2 regions of the Sphingomonas sp. UYAg733 genome follow, and region 1 is predicted to be linked to the other one. Evidence: predicted binding sites of a transcription regulator. Region 1 holds the regulator's gene; the other holds the start of a gene.
The links. The regulator LexA, encoded in region 1, represses DNA repair genes until DNA is damaged. The targets are predictions, from matches to a motif close to GTTCCNCNCTTGTTCT.

Region 1 (4,401 bases):
TTGAACAATGCGGTGCGCGCCCCGCCGATATGCAGGAAACCGGTCGGCGACGGTGCAAAACGGGTAACGACCGGTTTTGTCGTCGAAATGCCCCCCGATATACCCGGGGTGGTGGCATCAGCAATTGCGCTCAAGCGCGCATCCTTTCAGACTTGGATCAGATGGCCAGTTCAGCCGCCCACGCCCCTAGCACGCGACCTTGGCCGCTTCAAATCGGTCAGGGATGGCGTGTGTCCGTCATTCGCGATGCGCTAGAACGCTGGCTCGAAGCTGAGCGCGACCAGCTGATATTATGGTTTCCGGTAGCGGTCGGTGCTGGCGTGACGGCGTGGCTGATACTGCCCGATCCTCTGGCATGGCGCGCCGCATTACTGGTGGCGAGCGCGGTGGCGTTTCTGGCGCTTGCGGTTGGATGCGGCGGCAGGGCGGGCAGGGCGGTCGGCGTCGGTGCGCTGGCCATGGCGCTCGGTCTCGCACTGGTGTGGTGGCGCGCGAGCGATGCCGCCGGGATCGTGCTTACGCGGCCAGCGATCGTCGCGTTCGAGGCACGGGTCGAGACGATCGAACCGCTGGCGGCGCGCGAACTGGTCCGGCTGCGGCTGGCGCCAATCCGGGTGATCGATCAGCCGACGGATCGAAAACCGACCAGGCTGCCGGAGCATGTGCGCGTAAACCTGGCCGAGGACGATGTACCCGCGGCGCTCACGCGCGGCGCGACGATCCGGTTGAAAGCGCGGTTGATGCCACCGCCCCAACCCGCGGTGCCGGGGGCCTATGATTATGCCCGCGTTGCCTGGTTCGACGGGATCGGCGGCACGGGACGTGGCTTCGCGCCGATTGCGGTGATCGCAGCGGGCGACGCGCCGGGCGCGGGCCTGCGCGATCGGCTCTCGCGCCATATCCAGAGCCACGTCGATGGCAGCGCGGGCGGGATCGCCAGCGCACTCGCGACCGGCGACCAGGGCGCGATCGCCGAGGAAGATGCGGAGGCGATGCGCCGTTCCGGCCTTGCGCATCTATTGTCGGTCAGCGGACTGCACATCACAGCGGTTGTGGCGGCGACAATGCTGGTGGTCCTCAGGCTGTTGGCGCTGAGCCCCTGGCTTGCCCTTCGTTTCCGCTTGCCGCTGATCGCCGCGGCAGCCGGTGCCGCGGCGGCGATTGGCTACACCCTGCTCACCGGATCGCAGGTGCCGACGATCCGCTCCTGCGTCGCGGCCCTACTCGTGCTCGCCGCGCTAGCGATGGGACGCGAGGCGATGACCTTGCGGCTGGTCGCGGCCGGTGCGGTGGTCGTGGTGTTGCTCTGGCCCGAAGCGCTTGCCGGGCCGAGCTTCCAGCTATCCTTCGCCGCGATCACCGCGATCGTCGCGCTGCACGAACATCCGCGCGTGAAATCCTGGTTCGCGCCGCGCGGCGAGCGCTGGATCGCCAGGGTCGGCAGGGGGCTCGGATCGCTGATCCTGACCGGGCTCGCGGTGGAATTTTCACTGATGCCGATCGCGTTGTTCCACTTTCACAAGGCCGGTTTTTACGGCGCACTGGCCAATATCGTCGCGATTCCCTGGACCACGTTCGTCGTGATGCCGTTGGAAGCGCTGGCGCTGTTGCTCGATACCGCCAGCCTCGGCGCACCCTTATGGTGGCTTACCGACCATTCGCTCAACCTGTTGTTATGGCTGGCGCGGACGACCGCCGGACTGCCCGGGTCGGTCGCGGCACTACCAGCCATGCCTGCGGGCTCCTATGCGTTGATGGTGCTGGGTGGATTATGGATTGCCTTGTGGCGCACGAGATGGCGGCGGCTCGGGCTGGTTCCGCTTGCGGCCGGAATCCTGTGGGCGTTGATGACGCCGGCACCCGATCTGCTGATCACCGGCGACGGGCGTCACGTCGCGATCCGTACGACAAATGGCGGGCTGGCTTTGCTGCGTGACCGGGTCGGTGATTATACGTCAGACATGCTCACCGAAAATAGCGGGGTCGACGGCGAACCGCTATTGCTGTCAGATCAGCCCGACGCGCGGTGCAATCGCGATCTGTGCCTGACCGAGCGGCGTATCGGCGGCCGGACCTGGCGCATCCTCGCCACGCGCAGCGCCTATCTGGTGCCGGCTGGCGAGCTGATCGCGGCGTGCAAAGGGGCGGACATCGTGATCAGCGATCGGCGCCTGCCTATGGCTTGTACACCGCGCTGGCTGAAGCTCGACCGGCCGACCCTGGCACAGACCGGCGGCGTCGCGATCACGCTTTCCAGCGGCAGTGTCGCCACCGTCTACCAGCCGGGTGACCGCCACCCGTGGCGGACGCCCGGCACTGAAATTAATCGTAACGGCGCAAAAGGCCGGCGAGCTTACCCTGAACGCGGACCTGCGCCGGGGAATAACGCTGCGCGTCATAAGCCCGGTTCGCCGGGTCGAGCCGGACCATCGCCCCTTCGCGGCGGAAATATTTGAGCGTCGCCTCGCTATCGTCGATCAAGGCGACGACGATTTCTCCGTCGCGCGCCGTATCGGCGCGGCGGATCAGCGCATAGTCGCCGTCGAGGATGCCAGCCTCGACCATCGAGTCGCCCGACACTTCGAGCGCATAATGTTCGCCGCCACCGAGCAATGCAGCGGGAACAGCGAGCATCGAACTGCCCTCGAACGCCTCGATCGGCACACCGGCGGCGATGCGGCCGTGCAATGGGATCTCGATCACGTCGTTGGCGGGTTCGGGCAGGACCCGGATATTGGCCGGTGAAGCAGGCGTCTTGCGCGCGACATCGCCGCGTTCCGGCACTTTCAACACTTCCAATGCGCGGGCGCGATTGGGCAGGCGGCGAATGAACTGGCGTTCCTCGAGCGCGCTGATCAGGCGGTGCACGCCCGATTTCGACTTGAGATCAAGTGCCTCCTTCATTTCCTCGAACGAAGGCGACACGCCGGTTTCGGCGAGACGATCACTGATGAAGCAGATCAGCTCATGCTGTTTGCGCGTTAACATCCGAATTCCTCCGTCGGAACAGACTGGGAACGTTTTCGCAATGTTCCTCGTGCTTGTCAAGCGATGCGCAGAGTATCGACGATTTCGCCCGTCGCGGCGGCGGGCGCATGGGGCGCGCGGAGGATCAGGCAGTCGGCGCGCGAGAGTGTGCGGAGCATCGACGAGTCCTGGATCGTCGAGGCGAAAACCCGGCCATCACGGGTTTCCGCGCGCAGATAATCGTGACGATGGTCATTGGCGGCGAGCGCTTCGCCGAGCATCGCCGGCGTCGTGCGCGGCAGCGGATCGGCCGCGCCGGCCATTGCGGCGATCAATGGGCGCAGGAACAGCGTTGCGGTGACGAAGGCGGAAACCGGGTTGCCGGGGAGGCCGAGCACGATCGCTTCGCGGAGCCGCCCCGCCATCATCGGCTTGCCCGGGCGCAGCGCGACACGCCAGAAATCGATAATGCCCCCCGCGGCCTCGAGTGCGGGGCGAACGAGATCATGATCGCCGACCGACGCGCCGCCGGTGGTGACGAGGATATCCGCATCGACGCGCGCCAGGGCCGCGGTCATCACGTCGAGACGGTCGGGCAGGATGCCGAAATCGACCACCTCGACCGGCAAGTCGTCGAGCATCGCGGCGAGCATCACGCCATTGGATTCGGGAAGGCCCGCGCTACCGATCGCCGCACCGGGCGCGGTCAATTCGTCGCCGGTCGCAACGATCGCAACGCGGATCGATCGGCTTACGTGAAGTGCGCCATGCCCACCGGTCGCGGCAACCGCGATGCGCGCCGGTGTGAGGCGTTCGCCACGCGCCACGAGGATGTCGCCAGTTGCGAAGTCGAGCCCTTTGCCGCGTGTATTGCCGCCGAGCCGGCGCGGACCTTCGCCGGCCAGTGTCACGATATTCCCGTCGTGCGCGACTTCCTCCTGGATCATCACCGTATCCGCGCCCTCGGGCATCGCCGCACCGGTGAAGATGCGAGCGGTTTCTTTCGCGCCGACAGCCCCGGCGAACGGCCGGCCGGCGGCACTTTCGCCGATCAGGGTGAAAGGGCCGGGCAGGTCGGCGTAGCGAATCGCATAACCGTCCATCGCCGAAAGATCGGCGGCGGGCTGAGTCCGCAAAGCGACGATGTCGGCCGCCGCCCAGCGATTGGCGGCGGCGCGCAGCGTTACGGTTTCACTCGAAACGCGGGGCGCGAGCGCGAAAAGCCGCGACTGGGCCTCGGCGAGAGGAAGAAGAGCGGGTGGGTTCACAGGCGGTGATGTACCCGGCAGGCCGCGCCCGCGTCCACCATGCTAAACAAGAGCAAGGCGAACAAATGCAAGCCCGGCAGCACCGACCCTCGATGAACGACCGTGCCACGCCGGGTTCAGGAACATTGCGCCATGTTCCACGCTTTGGGGCGCACCAGGAGTTGGA
Region 2 (4,401 bases), on a different contig from region 1:
TCCGACGCAGTGATGATGCTCGACCTGCGCAATACCACCGCCTTGCTGTTCAAGAATAGCGGATCGGGTGCGTATAATATGGTTTATCGCCGCGGCGACGGAACCATTGGCTGGGTCGAACCGCACCGCTCAGCCTGAGGCTTTCAACGACACGCGTTCGGCGCTATGGCGCGCCGAACGCGGGGGCGACGGCGCAAGGGCGATGACGCTAGGGGCGATTCAGGGACAATGATGAACGATTTCAGCGATTTGCTGTTACCCGAGGACGTGGTCCAGGGAATGGTGGCGGCAACCAAGAAGTCGTTGCTGCAGCAGGCGGCGAGGATTCTTGCCGAAAATCATGCGCTTGATGCGAAGGTAATCGTCGAGGCGCTGTCCGCGCGCGAGAAGCTGGGTTCGACCGGATTCGGGGGCGGCGTCGCCATCCCGCACGGCAAGCTTGCCGGACTGTCGCATGTGGTCGGCCTGTTCGTGCGCGTGGCGCAGCCGGTCGAATTTCAGGCGATCGACGATTTGCCGATCGACCTGGTATTCGTCCTGCTCTCGCCGCCCGAAGCGGGGGCGACGCACCTGAAGGCATTGGCGCGTGTATCCCGGCGGCTGCGCGACGGGGGTTTTGTCGCCAAATTGCGCGGCGCCGCATCGACCGACGCGCTCTATGCCTTGTTCACACAAGACGAAGAGCGCGATGCCGCCTGAAGCCGCGAGCGGGGCCGAGGCGCATTTCCGTGCGCTAGAGGCGCTTTATACTGCGGCACCGATAAATCAGCTGTTCGAATCGACCTTGGAAATTCCTGCAAGCGGCGTGGCAAGAATCCATTTCCTGATCGACGAGCGTTATTATCACGCCGCGGGCGCGGCGCATGGCACGAGCTATTTCAAGATGCTCGACGACGCGGCCTTCTATGCCGCGAACAGCCTCGTCACCGACCGCTTCCTGCTCACCACGGCGTTCAACCTGCTGTTCACGCGTCCGCTCAAGGCCGGGCCGGTGACTGCGGAAGGGCGCTGGGTCAGCGGTCAGCGCCGTGTCTTCGTCGCCGAGGCGCGGCTGATCGACGCCGATGGCGAGGAAGCGGCGCGCGGCACAGGTACCTTCATGCGCTCGCGCGTCGCGCTCGCCGGCCTGCCCGGATATCGTCCCGGCGTATGAGCGGGCGGCTCCCCAGCGGGATCCTGGTCAGCGCGTTGCTACGTCGGGTGAATGATGCCGGCGGGATGGGCATGATGCTCGCACGGGGCGACGATCAGGCCGGCGCGATCCTAGTCATCGCACTGGAAAACGGCCAAAATCCTCGCGCGCTAGAACGCGGGATCGGGCGGGAAGGAGCGATCGAATTGATCGAATCCGCGCGTGAAGAGGCTGACCAGCCGGGTAGCATCACACAATATTGGCTACGCCGGCGATCACGCGACCCGGATCTGTGGGTGATAGAACTGGACATCCCGTTTGCCGAACGGTTCGCCGCTGAAATGATCCTCGACGATTGACATTGTTGCGCTGCACAAAGATAGCCCGATTACTGTCAAATGCGTTGTGTCGGTGCGGGTGCGATCCGTTCGATTACGCAGTCGGGGGGCAGCCTGGGCGATAGTTTGAATATCAAGCTGGTCGTGCCACGTACCAACCGCATAATTCGAAGATTGAATGTCGTTTTTTCAGCGCGCCGCAACACTCGCGGCGATGTCACTCGGGATCGCCGCACTAATTGGCGCCAGCACCCCGGGCTTCGCCTTTGAACTGGATCGCACGGTAAACGCACCGTCGCTCGTATCCGTTCCACTTGCGGCCCAAAATTCGGTGGCCCAGATTCCGGCCATTGAGCCGCTGCCCGCGACCAAATCCACGCCCGCTATCGATTCTGAAGTTCCTGTCGTTACGGCCGATGACGTCGAATATGCCAGCCTCGATGCCGCCGTTGCCGACCAGGAAGCGCCCGAGACGATCCCGGGCGATCTGAACTGCATGGCCAGTGCGATCTATTTCGAGGCCAAGAGCGAATCGCTTACCGGCCAGCTCGCGGTTGCCGAGGTTATCCTCAACCGCACCAAGTCGGGACGTTTTCCGAAATCGGTGTGCTCGGTCGTAACCCAGCGCGGACAATTCTCGTTCGTGCGCGGCGGTCATATTCCGGCGATCGCCAACAACAAGCAGTTCCGCACCGCAATCGCCGTGGCGCAGGTCGCCATGGCCGATCATTGGGACAGCCCCGCGGCCAACGCGCTGTATTTCCACGCTCGCCGCGTCTCGCCGGGCTGGCGGATGAGCAAGGTCGCGTCGATCGGCAACCACGTCTTCTATCGCTGAGTCGTAACGGGTTGATGCCCTTGGGGCTTTATTCCGTTCGCCTCTTGTTCTAGATCGAGAGGATGCTGCAGCGCTCTCCCGATTCTGTTTTGGCCGATCCCATTTTGGCCGATCCCTGTGTCGATTCGCCGGGATCGCCAATGTGTGCCGGCGACGTGTGTCGTGGGACGGTGCGTATGCTGTTGCGGCACGACCTGGTCGCGATGGCGGAGGTGCCGCTCGACGGTGGTCGGCGTGCTGACCTGATGGCGATCGATTCGCGCGGTCAGATCATCATCGTCGAGGTCAAAGTATCGCGCGCCGACTTGCTCGGCGACGGCAAATGGACCGATTATCTCGGCTGTTGCGACCGCTTCTACTGGGCGATTCCCGCGGGCTTCGACGCTACGCTGCTTGATGGCGAGGCCTTTCTGCCCGAACGCACCGGAATCATCATCGCCGATCGTTACGATGCGGAGATCGTGCGCGAGGCGCATACCGATCCCCTGCCCGCCGCCACGCGCAAACGCTGCACCCTGGCATTTGCGCGGCGCGCAGGTCGGCGCCTGATCGGCGTGATCGACCCCGAGGCGGGGGCGATGCTCTGACGCGAGATAGCGGCGCGTGAATTCACCAAGGTTATCGGCTCGACCCAAAACACCCCGGGCGGCAAAGGATTTTAGAGACCCGGAAGGTCCAGCCCCATTGTGCGGGCGCAATCGATCGCGTCGTCATAACCGGCATCGGCATGGCGCATCACGCCGGTCGCCGGGTCGTTCCACAACACGCGCTCCAGCCGCACCGCTGCTTCGGGCGTGCCGTCGGCGACGATGACCATGCCGGCATGTTGCGAATATCCCATGCCGACCCCGCCGCCGTGATGCAGCGACACCCAAGTCGCACCGCTCGCGGCGTTGAGAAGCGCGTTGAGCAACGGCCAATCCGACACCGCGTCGGACCCATCGCGCATCGCTTCGGTTTCGCGGTTGGGGCTGGCGACCGAACCTGAATCGAGATGATCGCGGCCAATCACGATCGGCGCCTTCAGTTCGCCCGATGCAACCATCTCATTGAAGGCAAGGCCGAGCCGGTGGCGATCGCCCAGCCCGACCCAACAGATCCGCGCCGGTAGCCCTTGGAAGTGTATCCGCTCGCGCGCCATGTCGAGCCAGCGATGGAGGTGCGTGTTGTCGGGCAATAGCTCCTTCACCTTGGCATCGGTCTTGTAGATATCTTCGGGGTCGCCCGATAGCGCGACCCAGCGGAATGGCCCGACACCCCGGCAGAAGAGCGGGCGGATATAGGCCGGGACGAAGCCGGGAAAGGCGAAGGCATCGGTCACGCCCTCGTCGAGCGCGACCTGGCGGATATTATTGCCATAATCGACCACCGGCACGCCGACTTTCCAGAAATCGAGCATCGCGCGGACATGGACCGCCATCGATGCCTTGGCGGCGCGCGCCACCGCGCCGGGATCGCTCTCGCGTTCCGCCATCCAGCGTTCCAGCGTCCAGCCCTGCGGCAGATAACCGTTGATCGGATCATGCGCCGAGGTTTGGTCGGTGACGAGGTCGGGGCGAACGCCACGCCGCGCGAGTTCCGGATAGATATCCGCCGCATTGCCGAGCAGCCCGACCGAGATCGGCGATTTGGCGGTGGTGACGATCTCCAGCGCCTCGTCCAGGCTGTCGGTCATGCGATCGAGATAGCCGGTCTGCAACCGCATCTCGATCCGGCTCGGCTGGCATTCGACCGCAAGGCACGACGCGCCCGCCATGGTCGCGGCGAGCGTCTGCGCGCCGCCCATGCCGCCGAGCCCCGCGGTCAGGACCCAGCGACCCGACAGGTTGCCGCCATAATGCTGGCGGCCCGCTTCGACGAACGTTTCGTAGGTGCCCTGCACGATCCCCTGGCTGCCGATATAGATCCAGCTGCCCGCGGTCATCTGGCCGTACATCATCAGTCCGGCGCGATCGAGTTCGTGGAAATGCTCCCATGTCGCCCATTTTGGCACCAGGTTCGAATTGGCGATCAGCACGCGTGGTGCGTCACGGTGAGTGCGAAACACACCGACCGGCTTGCCCGACTGGACGAGCAATGTTTCCTCGTCGCCG

Region 2: the regulator LexA is predicted to act here: its motif matches at 2,344-2,359, upstream of ACVWZA_RS00910 (MmcB family DNA repair protein).

What each region holds. Positions count from the first base shown of each region.
Region 1 is NZ_JBSRZE010000003.1:28,760-33,160, reverse strand. Features, by position in the region: gene gltX (glutamate--tRNA ligase) at 1-125, opposite strand, end outside; partial or broken gene ACVWZA_RS07540 (ComEC/Rec2 family competence protein) at 162-2,345, shown strand; gene lexA (transcriptional repressor LexA) at 2,323-2,988, opposite strand; gene ACVWZA_RS07530 (molybdopterin molybdotransferase MoeA) at 3,045-4,235, opposite strand.
Region 2 is NZ_JBSRZE010000001.1:172,418-176,818, reverse strand. Features, by position in the region: gene hpf (ribosome hibernation-promoting factor, HPF/YfiA family) at 1-138, shown strand, start outside; gene ACVWZA_RS00930 (PTS sugar transporter subunit IIA) at 232-699, shown strand; gene ACVWZA_RS00925 (PaaI family thioesterase) at 689-1,153, shown strand; gene ACVWZA_RS00920 (DUF1491 family protein) at 1,150-1,491, shown strand; gene ACVWZA_RS00915 (cell wall hydrolase) at 1,649-2,308, shown strand; gene ACVWZA_RS00910 (MmcB family DNA repair protein) at 2,449-2,895, shown strand; gene hutU (urocanate hydratase) at 2,967-4,401, opposite strand, start outside.